One region of the Pectobacterium parmentieri genome, then DNA from elsewhere that is predicted to be linked to it. Evidence: riboswitches for the same ligand, from Rfam matches in the RefSeq annotation. Region 1 holds a riboswitch; the other holds the start of a gene.
The links. Region 1 has a riboswitch for thiamine pyrophosphate ahead of thiC (phosphomethylpyrimidine synthase ThiC). Riboswitches for the same ligand answer to the same signal wherever they lie in the genome.
Positions count from the first base shown of each region.

Region 1 (4,972 bases):
AGCTGGATCGTTTTAACCCCGACACCAAGCAGACGTTCGACCCACTCCACGCTATCGACAACGGGATAGAGCCCCAGCCGTTGTGCCGTCGGGGCAAAAGGCATTAAATCCGTCATTGGTTTTCCTCGGCTGGCAGGCTGGTGGCGCTGTGATAAAGCTCGCTGCCGCGAGAGCGGAATTCCTGTGACATCTGTGCCATTCCGACTTCAATCGGTTTGGCTTCCGCTTCCTGTTTCGCGGCGTAATCGCGTACTTCCTGTGAGATTTTCATCGAGCAGAATTTAGGGCCGCACATGGAACAGAAATGGGCGACTTTGCCAGATTCCTGCGGCAGCGTTTCATCGTGGTAGGCCCGTGCCGTTTGGGGATCGAGCGCCAGATTAAACTGATCTTCCCAGCGGAATTCGAAGCGGGCTTTCGACATAGCGTTATCACGGATTTGCGCCCCGGGATGACCTTTCGCCAAGTCGGCGGCGTGGGCGGCGATCTTGTAGGTAATCAGTCCCTGTTTGACATCTTCTTTGTTCGGCAAACCGAGATGCTCTTTCGGCGTCACGTAGCAGAGCATTGCACAGCCGAACCAGCCGATCATGGCGGCACCGATACCAGAGGTAAAGTGATCGTAACCCGGTGCGATATCGGTGGTCAGCGGGCCGAGCGTATAGAATGGTGCTTCGTGGCAGTGCTCCAACTCTTCGGTCATGTTGCGGCGGATCATCTGCATCGGAACGTGGCCGGGGCCTTCGATCATCACCTGTACGTCGTATTCCCAGGCGATTTTGGTTAGCTCTCCCAGCGTATGCAGCTCGGCGAACTGAGCTTCGTCGTTGGCATCCTGAATGGAGCCTGGGCGTAACCCGTCACCCAGCGACAGCGCGACGTCATAAGCGGCGCAGATTTCACAAATTTCACGGAAGTGTTCGTACAGGAAGCTCTCTTTGTGATGCGACAGACACCACTTCGCCATGATGGAACCCCCGCGTGAGACGATGCCAGTCAGGCGTTTGGCCGTCAGCGGTACGTAGCGCAGCAGTACGCCCGCGTGGATAGTGAAATAGTCCACTCCTTGCTCAGCCTGCTCCAGCAGCGTATCGCGGAACATTTCCCAGTTCAGGTTTTCTGCCATGCCATTCACTTTTTCCAGTGCCTGATAGATCGGCACCGTCCCAATGGGCACCGGGCTGTTGCGCAGGATCCACTCGCGGGTTTCGTGAATATAGCGGCCAGTTGAGAGGTCCATCACTGTATCCGCACCCCAGCGGGTAGACCAGACCAGCTTTTCCACCTCTTCTTCGATGGAGGATGTCACCGCGGAATTACCGATATTGGCGTTCACCTTCACCAGAAAATTGCGCCCGATAATCATCGGCTCCGACTCGGGGTGGTTGATGTTTGAAGGAATAATGGCGCGCCCGGCGGCCACTTCCTGACGGACAAACTCCGGCGTGATGTTTTCCGGCAGGAGGGCACCGAAACTTTGCCCAGGATGCTGCTGGCGCAGCACTTCACCGCGAATGCGTTCGCGTCCCATATTTTCGCGAATGGCGATAAATTCCATTTCCGGGGTAATTATCCCCTGCCGTGCATAGTGAAGCTGGGTGACGCGTTTGCCCGCTTTGGCACGTAAAGGCCGTGGCAAATGCTCGAAGCGCAGATGATCCAGACCCGCATCTGCCAGACGTTGCTGGGTAAAATCGGAGCTAACGCCGGATAACGCTTCGGTGTCGTGACGCTCTGCAATCCAGTTGGCGCGTAGCTTCGCTAACCCAACGCGGACATCGGGTTGGGCTGCGGGATCGCCATACGGCCCTGACGTATCGTAAACCGGGATCGGCTCATTAGGTTCGTATTGGGGATTGTCTTTGCCGCCGCCGAGTAGCGTCGGGCTGAGCTGAATTTCACGCATCGGTACGGCGATGTCGTCGCGCGAGCCTGCAAGGTAAATGCGTTGGGAATTGGGAAAGGCGGTTCCCTGTAAGGTTTCAATAAACTGTTGGGCGGCGGCGCGTTGCTCACGGCGGCCTGATTTGGACAGCACTGGTTCTGTAGACATAGCAAGTTCCTGTAAGACGTAAAGGGAAGATTGCTTGTCTGGAGCCGGAGGGAGTAATAATGATATTGAGCATCAGAGCAGGTATATAGAAATACGCAGCCGTGAGCTTAATGAAGTGCATTACTCTTGTTCCCTTCGCAGGTATTAACCCGATCAGGTTCCGCGGATCCCGAATTAACGGTCTCAGCCTGTGCACTTATAGGTTCCGTAAAAACGAAACACAAGCACGCTAGGCACTCCGACAAGATTTGCCCGTCTGTTAGACGGGTCAATAAAACCCCTACACTGTATGACGGCAAAACGCGGATGTCAAAGCGTGCCGCTTTTGCCTGTACAGCGTGTGATGATGTTCTTAAATAACGACAAATGACGACTAGTTATCGTAAACCTGCGTAATCATGTTGTCTTCTAACGTAAAACGCTCTTCTAATGCTTCGCCGACGCTGGAAAGTGCCTGCTGGAATTCAAGACAGTTATCATCATCGATAGCGGCTGCCAGATGGCTATCGTAAAACGTCATGATTTGCTGTGTATTGTTTTGCAGGGCGAGGTCGAGTTGTGTGGAAAGCGCTAATACTTGTTCGCTGTGGGTCGCTGCTTCATGCAGCATCTTTTCGTATAAATGAAAGTGGCCGGTAGAAAGATAGTCCACCAGATTCTGGCAAAAATGATCCAATGCTTCTTCATCCAAAAGAGAAAGCGCTTCCTTGTTCGGCTTGATGCCAACCAGATGATAGTAAGCCACCAGAAGCTGCTTACGCGCTTGTAGCCATTGGTCGATTAACGCATTATTGCCACCAACGTATTCAGTCAGACTTTGTAGCTGGTTTAGCATTGTTGACTCCGTGAACGGTAAGAAATAACTGAAATCCCAGTTATAAAACTTATGTAATCACTCTGAATGTAAAATGCCAGTGAAGTGGCAATGGAGCAATAAAAAGATATGGAACAGACGCTAAAAGGTGATGAAACCGGCTGGTGGATAGTTAGCGATGCGATACAAATTTGGCTTCCCCAAGGGGAATTGCCACGCGGAACGGCTATAGAGTGGTCGTTGCAAGGGAAAGTGGCTCGCCAGATTGGCGAATGGCAAGGGCAGCCTGCCTGGCTGGTGTGCCAGGGGCGGGATACGGGTATGGCGTCCGTTCGCCAATTGCTCGATCAAGACGTGGGCTTATTCCAACTGGCGGGGCGAGGCGTGCAGTTGGCTGAATTCTATCGCTCCCATCGTTTTTGCGGTTACTGTGGCCATGAAATGGTGCAGAGCAAAACGGAGTTGGCGTGCTTATGCGGCCACTGCAAAGAACGTTATTATCCGCAGATCGCCCCCTGCATCATTGTCGCGATTCGCCGTGGCAAGGAGATTTTGCTGGCGCAGCACAATCGGCATCGCGGAAACATGTACACCGTGCTGGCTGGATTTGTAGAAGTGGGCGAAACGCTAGAACAGACGGTCGTGCGTGAGGTGATGGAAGAGAGCCAAATTCAGATAAAAAACCTGCGTTATGTAAGTTCGCAGCCTTGGCCATTCCCTCATTCACTGATGATGGCGTTTGTGGCGGATTATGCGGGGGGAGAAATCAAGCACGATCCGAAAGAGCTGCGTGACGCGGGTTGGTTCCGCTATGACCAACTCCCACAGTTGCCTCCGCTGGGCACCGTGGCCCGTCGACTTATCGAGGATACCGTGGTGTTGTGCCGCGCTTATCACGAGAACGAAGGCTGACGTGGTACTATTTGCGCCATTAATGTATTGGTTTCATAACACGTTCGTTTTATAACGCATCCGCTTCATCACATCTATCTGGTGTAGAACCGCCGTGAGGCTGAAAGGAAGAGAACATGACCGACCTGAAAAACGATCGCTATTTGCGGGCGTTATTGCGCCAACCTGTTGATGTCACCCCTGTGTGGATGATGCGTCAGGCGGGGCGTTATCTACCGGAATATAAGGCAACGCGTGCGCAGGCGGGTGATTTTATGTCACTGTGCAAAAATGCAGAGTTGGCATGTGAAGTCACGCTACAACCTTTACGGCGTTATGCGCTGGATGCGGCGATCCTGTTTTCCGACATTCTCACTATCCCTGATGCCATGGGCTTAGGGCTCTACTTTGAAGCGGGGGAAGGTCCGCGCTTTCACTCTCCCATCACCTCTCATGCTGATGTCGTTAAACTGCCTGTTCCCGATCCAGAACAGGAACTCGGTTATGTGATGAACGCAGTGCGGACGATCCGCAAAAACCTTGCTGGTGAAGTGCCGCTTATCGGCTTCTCGGGCAGTCCGTGGACGCTGGCGACCTATATGGTGGAGGGCGGTAGCAGCAAAGCGTTTACCGTCATCAAGAAAATGATGTTCGCTGAACCTAAAACGCTGCACCTGTTGTTGGATAAGCTGGCTGATAGCGTCATTCTTTATCTTAATGCGCAAATTCGCGCGGGTGCGCAGGCCGTGATGGTATTCGATACCTGGGGTGGTGCGCTGAGCGGACGCGACTACAAAGAGTTCTCCCTGCGTTACATGCATAAAATTGTTGATGGTTTGCAGCGTGAGAATGAAGGCCGCCGTGTGCCCGTAACGCTCTTCACCAAAGGCGGAGGCCAGTGGCTGGAGGCAATGGCGGAAACAGGCTGCGACGCGCTGGGGCTGGACTGGACGAGTGATATCGCCGACGCACGCCGCCGCGTAGGCGATAAAGTGGCGCTACAGGGAAATATGGATCCCTCAATGCTGTATGCCGATCCAGCGCGGATCGAACAGGAAGTGGCATCGATCCTCGCTGAATTTGGACAAGGTGACGGCCATGTTTTCAATCTGGGCCACGGCATTCATCAAGACGTGCCACCGGAACATGCAGGCGTTTTTGTTGAGGCGGTGCATCGGTTATCCCGCCCTTATCACGCATGATTCACAGGAGGT
Region 1 covers NZ_CP015749.1:3,805,205-3,810,176, reverse strand. Annotated here, with positions in the region: gene thiE (thiamine phosphate synthase) at 1-116, opposite strand, end outside; gene thiC (phosphomethylpyrimidine synthase ThiC) at 113-2,053, opposite strand; TPP riboswitch at 2,167-2,304, opposite strand; gene A8F97_RS17285 (Rsd/AlgQ family anti-sigma factor) at 2,427-2,888, opposite strand; gene nudC (NAD(+) diphosphatase) at 2,997-3,779, shown strand; gene hemE (uroporphyrinogen decarboxylase) at 3,896-4,960, shown strand.

Region 2 (4,972 bases), 1.1 Mb from region 1:
AGCAAAGTAACCGGACACACCCGTACTGTCACGCCGAAATACGCTTAATTTAGTTTGAAATTACTGACAAAGATGTCGCACAAAGTACAAGTCGATTTACTTATCCCCGTCATACTTCAAGCGGCGTGCGCGTTGACTTCACGCCACTCGAATTATTTAGGGTACGCAATATTTACCACCAGCGATGGAAGTGATGAACGGGGCCGATCCCGTGCCCGACCTCCAGCGTGTCGGCCTGCTGTAGCGCCTGCTGTAAATAGTCCTTAGCGACCTTAACCGTCTCTCCCCAGCTATCGTGACGCGGTCGCAGCGCCGCCAGCGCGGCAGACAACGTACAGCCCGTACCATGCGTGTGACGCGTATCCACGCGCGGCGAACTAAAGCGCTGCGGGTCGGCCTGTCGGCTGAACAGCCAGTCTGGGCTTTCCGCTTCACTGAGGTGACCACCTTTCATTAACACCGCCTGACAGCCCATCGCCAGCAGTGCTTCCCCCTGTTCACGCATGTCCAGTTCATTGGTGGCAGGTGACGTATTCAGCAATGCGGCGGCTTCTGGCAGGTTGGGCGTAATCAAGGAAACCAGCGGCAACAGCTCACGGCGGATCGACTCCACCGCTTCAGGCGCGAGCAGCGGATCGCCGCTTTTCGCCAGCATCACGGTGTCTAGCACCACAAAAGGAACCGTGTAATGACGCAGACGCTCGGCAACCGTTTCAACAATATCGGCCTGCGCCAGCATCCCAATCTTGGCGCTGTCGATACGCACATCGCTCAACACGGAATCTAACTGCGCTGCGACAAAATCCGGCTCAATTCGGTAGACAGACTGCACGCCGCGTGTGTTCTGCGCCACTAGCGCGGTAATGACCGAGGTGCCATAAGCCCCCAGGGCTGAAAACGCTTTTAAATCCGCCTGAATCCCCGCACCGCCACTCGGATCGGTACCCGCAATCGTCAACGCATTGATACGTTTCATGCCAGATCCTCCGCACGCAAGGTATAGAGTCGATCAAGGAAGTTGGGAATAAAACTCCCCGTACCTTGCGACGCCAAGGCCGCCTGTTGCCCTACTAATGCCATGACATAGCACGCCGCCGCCACGTGGGATAAGCGATCACCTTCCAGAGAAGCAAATCCCGCAACCACCGCCGACAGCGCGCAGCCCGTACCGACCACGCGTGTCATCATGCTATCGCCGCCGGCTACCGCCATATCGCGCTCACCGTCCGTGACATAATCCACTGCTCCGGTCACGGCCACAATCGTCCCCACCTGCCGGGCCAATTCGCGCGCAGCAGGGAGAGCCACCAGCGAATCATCGGTGCTATCCACGCCCCTCCCCTGCGCGGCCAACCCAGCAAGCGCCATGATTTCGGACGCATTGCCGCGAATCGCCGCCGGTTTCCACGTCAGCAATTCCTGGCAAAATTCAGTACGGAAAGTTAAACCACCTACGGCAACGGGATCGAGCACCCACGGCGTACCCGCCTGATACGCGCTGCTTACGGCTGCACGCATCGCCTCGGCACGCGTGCGTTCCAACGTACCAACATTAATCAGTAACGCATCTGCCATCACGCTGAACTGCGCGGCTTCATCAGGATCGACCACCATAGCGGGCGAAGCATTCAACGCCAACAACACATTAGCAGTAAAAGATTGCACTACATCGTTGGTCAAACAGTGTACCAGCGGTGAAGCAGAACGAAATTGAGTGAGTGAGGTTGCTGCCTGAGCGGCAGAAAAGTCGGTGGGTTGCGTGTTCATAGGTCTCCCAACCGGCGTGGAAGAAAGCGGTAACCGGTGGGGAATACCGTGACTTCCCTACGCTGGCATTATCCAGATCAGGTGGTACGGGTATTTCTCAGCCTTCACAAAGAAGGGCACCCCGAGTCATTTACTACGCTTCGCAGCATAAGTAAGTGACCCCCGTAAAGCAAGCGCCAGTTCGTCCCGTTCCACCACCGATAAAAATGAAAAACTACAGTCCGCGCTGACATAGAGAAAAACGCCATCCCCCTTTAGATTGGTTAATCAACCCCATACTGAGGATCAGAGATGGGATGGTCGACGCCGAGATTGATCCGGTAATCAATACAATTTGGCTAAGCAGATAAGTTAACAAAACGGGGATACACTCCGGCTGGAAAATATTCCGGGTATCGGTCCGCTACGTGCATCAATCCTGACTGTCGCATTGAATGAAGGCACCGATTTTCATAATGGACGATACTTTGCCAGTTATTTGGTCCTGGTTTCGAAGGAGCACAATAGCGGCGGAAAAGTCAGGCTTCTCGGGATAACAAAACGTGGAGACGGTTATCTACGTGGGCTGCTTATCCATGGATCCCGCTCAGTGGTTTACCGGGTAATGAACCGCCGGGAAGATCGAAGCGGCAGTCTCCAGCGATGGCTGAAAGGTATCATTGTCCGCAGCGGCGTGAATAAAGCCGTAGTCGCGCTGGCGAACTAAAATGCCCGGGTGGCTTGGGCTCCGGTAAACCAGAGAACGGATTATATAGCTAAGTAATCAATTGATTTATAAGAAGTCCGAAGCGTTGATGAACTGGCAGGTAGAACCGATTCTCTGTAAACCTGACAAATAACTCGGCCACAGCAGGCCCTTGCGATAATCAGGCCAGGGATTACGGATGTTCATCGAGGCTCACGAAGCCGAATATATGTGCGTGACGACTTTGTCAGAAAAAAACTGTCCGTGCTTGCATCGGCGAGGTGTCCATATAGCTATTTAGCTTTCACTTACCAACTCTATATTACTTGAATAGATCCTTAACAAATGAAATCTTCGGGTTGATAGCGATTAACTTATCAAGCAACGGATAAAACCATTCGGGTGCTTTCCATTGGTTAAAATCAGGATGATGGTTGATCGCCATCGGTGTTTTAAGTAACGGATGATCAATGTCAGGGGTACTTAAGCCATGTTTGGCACGGAAATTTTTAATGGCCTGATATTCGAATGGCCAGAGGAATTGATGATCTTCTGATATTTCATAACCTAATAAAGGAGACTCATTTTCTACAAGTTCTGAACGTGCAGACCATTTCAAGTGATTATCACAAAGAGCGGTGAGCCAGTCCGTTAATACTTTTCCATCCTTTGAATAAAGGGCTTCTCGGACAAAATTACTATAAAATTTATCAAAGGGTATCTCCATTGAATCCCAATCAATAGTCTGTTTTTTCTCACTGGCCAACATTTCAACGGCTAGTATTCCAAGTTTTTGTACTTCTAATTCACCCAATTTTCCCGGAGTCATGGCTTTTAACCCATCAAGAATGAAGGGGTAGCAATGTTCTGCAATATCATTTCTATGACAAGCTAAAAAAGACAGTATGGCACTACCTTGTTTAGAGAGAGGAATCTTGAAATTATCAACATGCTCAGGATATGACGCATACTCACAGAATATGCCCATTGACTCAAAAGCGATAAAATCACACAACATTTGGTTGTCGATTTTGTTTTTGAATGTCAATTGCCAAGAGTAATAATAAATATGTCTTAGAGAGACATAACTGAAAAGAAAACTGGCTCTAAAAAACAACTCATGAGGATTATTCTCTAACTCCTCCAAATATATCTCATAAGAATCACCCAATAAATCAAGGTATCTTTTTACATCCATTTCGGCACTATTCTCATTATAATAGTAATTGCTGATATCATCATAACGACTCATGGCTTTATGCTTCCATTATTTATTAATTGTGAGTGACTCATTATATCTATACCAAAGGATTTTTTAACGATCTCTTTACTTCCAAACCATAAGGTTGCCTGCTGTAAACCTTCGGGGTTAACGGTATTTTTTATGGCCTTGTACTTATCATTTATCCCTTGCCCAATAACAAACCCTAGAGGATTTTTTTCATTAGCTTTTAAAGCATTTTCTATTGTTGTTATCACATAATCAATCCCCTTTTTCTGCTTAACTGACAGTTCCCCTTCATATTGTCCCAATGGCGGAACATCTTTAGAATGCATCGCCGTGGTTTTTACCTCAAATATTGCCCAGAAATGTGGAGGCGGTGGAGAAGGATTGACGACCTTGGCAATTATATCCAGCCCGTTTTTTGTACGACTATGCTGTAAGTGAGTGACCGAACCAGCTACCACATTCAGATGAAGAAGGGGTGTTTCTGCCGTGGCGTCTTTCTTATACACGTGAAAGCGGGCTGAACCGCCAGACAGTTTTTTGACAATATTAGCTTCACCAATTGCCCCAATAAACTGGGAAATCTTCAGTGCCAGCATTTCGTCAAAAAATTTATTCTTTAGCAAGAAACTTGCCATAGCAGTTTTGCATATTGATATAATGCTATATAATTTAAGAATTATATATTATTGGATTGTATGACGATAATGAAAAACAAATGGCCTCAGATCGAAGATTTTAACGTTTTTTTGACCGTGGTCAGAACCAGTAGTTTTTCTGCTGCCGCTGTCGAACTGGGTCTTTCAAATGCATATATCACGAAAAGAATTAACATTCTTGAAAGTGTTTTGGGGGTAAAGTTATTTCATCGTAATACCCGTGAAATAAGGCTTACAAGCGCAGGCGAAGTAGCAAGGATTCAAGCTGAAGAATTAATAAGAAATGCAAGGAATTCTATCGAGAAAATTCAGGATGTCAGAAATGACGTAATTGGTAGTCTTCATATCTCAAGTTCATTCGGATTCGGAAAGAATCATTTGGCTCAACCTTTTTCTTTCTTTTCAAAAAACAACCCACACTTAAAAATAAAATTGACGCTAACAGATACAAAGCTTGATTTAATAAAGGAAGGGATTGATCTGGAAATCATGGTTGGAGAGAATTTTAACGATAGATATTATGCAAAAAAAATTGCAGATAATAAAAGAATACTCTGCGCCTCACCAACTTATTTTATAGACAAAGATATGCCAACGACCCCAGAGGAACTGGCTAATCATAGTTGTCTTTTT
Region 2 covers NZ_CP015749.1:2,726,852-2,731,823, forward strand. Annotated here, with positions in the region: gene thiD (bifunctional hydroxymethylpyrimidine kinase/phosphomethylpyrimidine kinase) at 173-976, opposite strand; gene thiM (hydroxyethylthiazole kinase) at 973-1,767, opposite strand; TPP riboswitch at 1,805-1,901, opposite strand; partial or broken gene A8F97_RS24910 (transposase) at 2,198-2,317, shown strand; gene A8F97_RS12385 (hypothetical protein) at 2,775-3,704, opposite strand; gene A8F97_RS12390 (hypothetical protein) at 3,701-4,318, opposite strand; gene A8F97_RS12395 (LysR family transcriptional regulator) at 4,388-4,972, shown strand, end outside.
Region 2: linked by a shared signal. The riboswitch ahead of thiM (hydroxyethylthiazole kinase) and the one ahead of thiC (phosphomethylpyrimidine synthase ThiC) in region 1 are both predicted to bind thiamine pyrophosphate.